Regions from separate parts of the Paenibacillus sp. sgz302148 genome, predicted to be linked through region 2. Evidence: riboswitches for the same ligand, from Rfam matches in the RefSeq annotation. Region 2 holds a riboswitch; the other holds the start of a gene.
The links. A riboswitch is a leader RNA that binds a small molecule or an ion and turns the genes downstream of it on or off. The one in region 2 is predicted to bind ZMP and ZTP.
Positions count from the first base shown of each region.

Region 1: linked by a shared signal. The riboswitch ahead of AC0LWM_RS22620 (bifunctional 5,10-methylenetetrahydrofolate dehydrogenase/5,10-methenyltetrahydrofolate cyclohydrolase) and the one ahead of AC0LWM_RS20440 (GNAT family N-acetyltransferase) in region 2 are both predicted to bind ZMP and ZTP.

Region 1 is NZ_JBVYOJ010000016.1:83,174-86,582, forward strand. It holds gene AC0LWM_RS22610 (alpha/beta fold hydrolase) at 77-835, shown strand; gene AC0LWM_RS22615 (SDR family oxidoreductase) at 837-1,616, opposite strand; ZMP/ZTP riboswitch at 1,773-1,853, shown strand; gene AC0LWM_RS22620 (bifunctional 5,10-methylenetetrahydrofolate dehydrogenase/5,10-methenyltetrahydrofolate cyclohydrolase) at 1,922-2,782, shown strand; gene AC0LWM_RS22625 (RNA polymerase sigma factor) at 2,915-3,409, opposite strand, start outside.
Region 2 is NZ_JBVYOJ010000014.1:4,127-7,535, forward strand. It holds gene AC0LWM_RS20430 (serine hydrolase domain-containing protein) at 1-228, opposite strand, end outside; gene AC0LWM_RS20435 (GNAT family N-acetyltransferase) at 460-1,203, opposite strand; gene AC0LWM_RS20440 (GNAT family N-acetyltransferase) at 1,501-1,983, opposite strand; ZMP/ZTP riboswitch at 2,063-2,142, opposite strand; gene AC0LWM_RS20445 (YheC/YheD family protein) at 2,230-3,000, opposite strand; gene AC0LWM_RS20450 (YheC/YheD family protein) at 3,235-3,409, shown strand, end outside.

The DNA of each region.
Region 1 (3,409 bases), on a different contig from region 2:
TGCACAAAGATCAATGTGAGACGTCAAGGCAAGAACGCATAATCACCGCGAAACCAGGCTAAGAGAGGGGAATCACATGCCATACGTGCGATTTAACGATCTGGAGATGTTTTATGAAAAAATGGGTGTCGGCGAGCCGGTACTGTTTCTGCACAGCGGATATTCGAGGGGGATACTGGCTTTTGCATCGCAACTGCTTGATTTTCAGCGCCAGTATACCTGTTACTTTCCTGACTTCCGGGGACATGGGCGAACGCGCTGCGAGAGCTTGGAGTGGAGTACGCCGCAGTTGGCCAAGGACATGAAGCTGTTCATGGATGAGCTCGGCATCGCCAGAGCGCATGTGATTGGGTACAGCCTTGGAGCGAGCGTGGGGATGTATTTGGCGGTGAACGATCCGGACAAAGTCGCGTCGCTGACCACGATCGGGCATAGCGGTTTTGCCGACCCGACGGGAGTGGAGGAATTCGAGCCGGAATGGCTGATCCGCCATGAGAAGCACGCCGTGATCGAATCGATGCTGGAGCGGCACGAGGAAGCGCACCGCGGCGATTGGCAGGAATTTATGCGGCAAAGCGCGCTGGATTGGCGATTGTATCCGCAGCTCACGGCCGAGCAGATCAGCGAAATCCGCTGTCCGGCTTTGTTTATGGCGGGCCAGCACGATCCCTTCGCAAGCGAGGGGAAGCTGCGGTATTTAAGCTCGCTCGTTCCGGGCTCTCGTTACGTGGTCGTGCCGAACGGCAGCCACAGGCCGCATATGCAGCGCGAAAGCCCTGTCTATGTAAACGATACGATTCTCGAGTTTTTGGCTTCGCGGCCGCGACTGCAGTGAACTACCTTCCGGTGAAGCCGCCCTCCGAATGAAGGACCTGCCCCGTAATCCATTGGGACTCGTCGCTTGCCAGGAAAGTGATCAGCTTGGCCGCGTCTTCCGGCAAGCCGATTCGCCCCATCGGGAACTGCGGAAGCAGAAACGCCTTGATGTCTTCATTCATCCAACCCGTATCTGTTGGTCCGGGATCGATGGAATTCACCGTAATGCCAAGCGGGGCCAGCCCGACGGATATCGGCTCGGTCCAGGCGATAACGGCCCCTTTGGTTGCAATATAGGCTAGATTGTTAGAATCAGGACCTTTCGAAACCAAGTTGATGATTCTTCCCACTGCCCGACCTGCAAGCTCTTCCTCGAATCTTCGGGCAAACTCCGTGCTCAACAGAATCGTTCCGCGCACATTGACGGCATAATGCTTGTCAAGCAATGCGCTATCCAGTTCACGAAAACCGCCCGGTGCGCAATAGGTCGCGTTGTTGATTAGAATTGAAGCGGGTCCGAGCGTTTGTTCGACCCGGTTCAATATGGCGGCTGGCGTATGCGGGTCCGACAAATCGGCTTCCATGCAATCCGCACGAACGCCGTAGGCTCGCAGTTCTTCTTCTAGCAGTTCGGGCCATTCGGGGTCTGCGCCGTTGCCTTCAAGCTCATCAAACATACCCCAGTGGGTAAAAAAGATATCCGCCCCGTTTCTAGCCAATGCGCGGCAAATCGCTGTACCGATTCCACCCCGGCGGCTTGCGCCGGTGACGATTGCTATTTTGCCTCGTAAATTTGTCATGGGTTCCTCCTTAGCCGAAGAGCGCGATGTCGTAAATATATACATTTTTTCAATAAACGAAGCTTATTTCAAAGTAAATATTGAATATATTGGATCTTTCATCGTCTCCCGTCATATTGAGAATTTCCACGCGATTCCGTATAATTAAACTAAATAACGACGGTGTGTGACTGGCGGAACATGGGGTAACCATGAGGGAGCACATCCAATATCGAGCCGTACGCCTGGGCAGAGGTAGGGGGAAAATCACCCCTGCCTCTTTATGTTTTTACGACCGATTCTCGATGAAGAAGGAGATGGATGACATGAAAACAGAACAGCTAATTTTGGACGGCACCCGGGTAGCGCAGCAGATCAAGGATGAATTGGCGGTGAGAGTGGGGAAGCTGGCGGAGCAAGGGGTAACGCCGTGTCTGGCGACGATTCTCGTCGGTGAAGATCCTGCTTCCGAAACTTATGTGCGGATGAAAGGAAATGCGTGCAGGCGGCTCGGCATCGACTCCAGGCGGATTCACCTCGAGCAGGGCACCACGACGGAGCAGCTTATCGCGGTCATTCGCGAGCTGAATGAAGATCCGCAGGTTCACGGCATCCTGCTGCAACACCCGGTTCCCGAGCATATCGATGAACGGGCAGCATTCGAAGCGATAGCCATCGATAAAGACGTCGACGGCGTAACGATGCTGGGTTTTGCTCAAAATACTTTTGGTGTCGCCGCTTATCCTTCCTGCACACCTGCCGCGATTATCGCGATTCTGGATTATTACAACATCCCGATTGCGGGCAAACATGCCGTCGTCGTCGGACGGAGCCCGATTCTCGGCAAACCCGTATCGATGATGCTGCTGAACCGCAATGCAACCGTCACGATTTGCCACTCCCGAACGGCCAATCTGGATCAAGTTGTCGACACCGGCGATATTGTCGTGGCAGCTGTCGGCAAGCCGAAGCTCATACAAGGGAGCTGGCTCCGTGAAGGTGCCGTCGTCATGGACGCGGGCTACAACGAGGGCAACATCGGCGATGTCGATTACGAAGCATGCCTTGCGCGGGCGAGTGCGATTACTCCGGTGCCTGCGGGCGTAGGGCCGGTGACGATTGCCACCCTGCTAAAGCATACGGTGGACGCGGCGGAGAAATCGGTCATCAGTCGAACGAAACAATAACGTTAATGAACAAAAGCCGGCTCGAAAAAGAGCCGGTTTTTTGTTGGCAATATAGACACCTTCCGGCAGCGTGTATTTGGGCCTTATACAGTATAAATAATTTAGGATGTTAAAAAAGTCCGCACGCGATACTTAATAGAGCCACGGTTGTTCGAAGCATGCCCGAGTTTCCGAATCAATAGGGATCCGCAGTTGTTTAGAAATCTCCGTCATGACTTCCCGGCAGAAAAAGTAGCTTGTATCCAGCACCACTTCGTCATTTTCGAACTCAACGATTTGCGCGCTCCACAGTGTTTCTTGGTTGTCTCGCTCAGCGATAAGGATGACTGCGGGTTTTTCCCATAAAAGAAATAATTGCGCGCGGAAAGATTCAGGATATTCCGACCAAATCATCGAGTGCTTAATGTGATCCCAGCCCCGACCCATTCCTGTATTGAGAATGCGGATTTCGGCATGCTCCGCGTATAGATTCTTCAATGTCTTCGTATCTCTCTGATGAAATGCTTCCACATAGCGGGTCAGAATTGGTGATACAATATTTATTGCAGTTGTATTTTGGGGGACCTCTTTCGGTTCATTAACGTAACGCAATGCTCTGAGCTTGGCTCTGCCTCTCGCCAATAATGC
Region 2 (3,409 bases):
CAATACCGCCATAGAGGTAAATCCTTTTGTAAGTGAGCCGATTCGAAACTTGGTTTGCGGGGTGTTGGGTACGTCGTGCTCAAAATTGGCCATACCATATCCCTTTCGCAGCAATATCTTATTCCCTTCAGCTACCAAGACCGCCCCGTTGAAATACCCCCGGTTCGCTAGTGCGTCCATGTAATCGTTTAATTTTGCTACTGTGCGTGAAGCATTACTGGTTCTCATTTACTTTCCCCTTTCCTCTCGTGAACACTCTGCAACTGCAGCTCCAGCTTGGCAATTTCACAATATCACAGATATAGCAGTACATTTAGCGAGAAAATATTTATAATCAGATTTACCCCTTCCCTTCCTGATTAAAGCTGCCCGTAAAACAGAAAGGCGGCCGATCGTGCTGACCGGCTGCCGCGGTGTACAACTAACGTATACCGATAGTTTAAGCTTCTTTAGATATAATTACTGTTCAAGTCCTTCAAAATTGCATCGCCAATCAGACACCCATGCGGGAAGATACCCTAACCGGTGAGCTACTCTCTGTGAAGCAATGTTACTCGCGATTACGTCATAACTCGGTATTTCTCCACGTTCCAATATTTCAAAAGTCAGCCTGTTTACAAGATAACTAGCCAATCCCAAATTACGATATTGGGGTAATACTTCTATGCCAATTTGCCAAAGTTTTGTACAGGTTTTGCTTGCTCCTGCCACGCCGACAATTTCTCCATCGTGCTTTGCAAGCACAGCTAGATCAGTCTGCCAGGGAAGATTCGTATCATATATAATAGCTTCATTGAATCTTGTGACATCAAATAAACTGAACACTTCTTCCCGCTTTATCAGTTCAAATGAAAAATATTTGGGCGGTGACATTGGCTTAATTCTTTTTACATCAGGCAAAAAATGCAAGTAAAGGCCTCTGATAAATGGTAAGGAGAATACGGTATCCCTGTTTTTGCCCTGCATCTGTGTTTTGGCAATTAACAACCGCTCGGGTGTAGCCGATACTACAATTGATTTTCCCATAGACAAGATTTCGAAATAACGTGCCTTCCTTGGAAATGGTCTGCATCCTGGATTTTCTTTAGCTTCAACAAAAATAATGCTGTCCTTTTCGCCGTTCAGGTCATCGATAGAGCAATTCAGGTCAATAGCAAGTTGTGATTGCACAATGAACAGCATTTCTTTTTGTGTCATAATCATCGTTATCCTTCCTTTCGTTTCGGGGACGCAACGAAGCGCCTTTGTTCTTTTGATACTTCCAAGTTAGGTCGCATCAATAACATACAGTTCTCACCAAAAAATAAATAGACTTATGTTGAATTTTTTTATATACTATTATGTATCCATGACTTTTTTAGGGGTATCCTTTTTCATATTGATAATCAGAGCAAAGGCTGCCGGATCGCTCTGCCGGCAGCCTTTGTTTGTTGTTTTATTGAGCTAAAGTACCTGTTAGCATAAAGGACTGCCATTGGCTAGTGGCTTTTCCCGCAAGTTTTAGATAGCCAAATTTTTAGTAAACGTGACTCTATGGTATTCGCTACGAAAGAAGTCTTTTTCGTAATTGATCAGATCAAAACCTATCTTTCGGTAAAATGTTATCGTATCTTCATTTCCTACATGACCCAGTGTAAAAAGAATAATTTTATTCTCGTCCATCTCTTTAACGCTATTGCATATCACACTGATAAGAGCTTTTCCTATACCTTGACGCTGAACAGCTTTCTTAATCGCTACACCAACGATCTCATAAAGACCTACCTCGGAATTAAATAGGTACCCCGCATGACCAACGATTTCATTATCTTCATTGGATGCCACATAAAACTGGCCTTTATTGTTTTCAGTTGAAGAATTCAAGAAGTCATTCCATCGTATTGGGTATTTATCAATAATGAACTCTGGAAATTGCAGCGGGTGACTTGCCATTATTTCTATAACTTCTTCTTGATCATCCGCCTGAAAATAGCGAATATTCATTTTGTTTCCTCCTAATATGCACCTCAATTGGTGCTGTTACTCTTATAAAAATAAATAAAAGTATTCGGTCATAGACCAAATACTTTGCCCAGGCGTACGGCATATGAAATATGTGCTCCCTCGTGGTTATCCACGTTTACGCCAGTCACACATACCAAATCATTGCATTTATTATAGTCTGAAAATTGAATCAAATCAATGGCAACACAGCGGCGATCGGAACATATCGCTGCTTGGTGATTTGCTTTACTTTTTTAATTTAAGCCTTCTCTTTAATTTATGAAAAGCGGCTAGTTGTTTTATCGTTTGGAAAACTTTCGGTTCTTTACGAAATAATCCGTGGGCCGGGACGGTCGGGTTCGATTCTATAAACCACACCTTGCCTTTACGGTCAATAGCAAGATCATATCCGATTTGCCAGTCGTATCGGCTTTTACTATAGACACGGGTACATATTTTTGCTAAACGAATCAGTTCGTTTTTTTTCTCTGCAGCCCCTGATAGAGAAAGTCCTAATGACTTTCGCAAAGCCCTATCAATTGGCATAACGTAGCCTTTCCCTTTTGCAACATTGGTTATAATACTCTGAGCTCCAGCAACTTTGGCAACCATTCCTATATAGGTCCACCGTTTCGATCGATCTCTCATCATCATCAGCCGAATATCATAAGGACGGCCATTTATTCTTGCAAGATCGATTCCCTTTTGAAGGATGTGCGGACGATTTTTTAATTCCAACGTTTGAAACAGGGCTTGAACCGAATTCACACTCTGTTGCTTTCCTTTTTCCTTTACGTAATAAATCAAAGCCCCCCTCTTCCAGGCTTTAATTACCCCTGCTCCACCTCCACCTTCATCTGGTTTGATGAATATCGCAGGAAAACGATCTAAATATACTGCTAACCGAGTTTCGTTACACATTACAGTATCTGGCAAATATGCTCTTAATTGCGGCACTTTCTGAAACATACGGTGGAAATGAATCTTCCCCAAATAAACCCGCTCCTTTTTTTCCAAAGATGAACCCCCCAATAAAATATGTATGTTAGGCGGATTTTGCAAGGGCAAATTGCCTGTGCCTACATATGAAAAACGACAAGCCGACCGAATCGAAGCACATTCCGGCGTTGCGCTGAGTCCGTGTAGGTATCCGCACAGTCCGGGGCCGAGGCTGGAGCGTATGTATGTGATGAATGTTAGAACGTTCCCCCTGCGCACTTGTATGCTGCGCTGGAACCTTGGAGGTAGCGTGTGAAAAAGGTAAAATATAAAATGGGGAAATTAGGAAAGTACAATTTCATGAAGAGATATAAAATGATACGCTCATTTTTGCCAGACACTCGAAAAGCAACTTTGTCTAACATTAAAACAATGCTGAGATTGTATGGATCAGTTTACTTGAAACCAGATGAGGGAACAGGCGGCC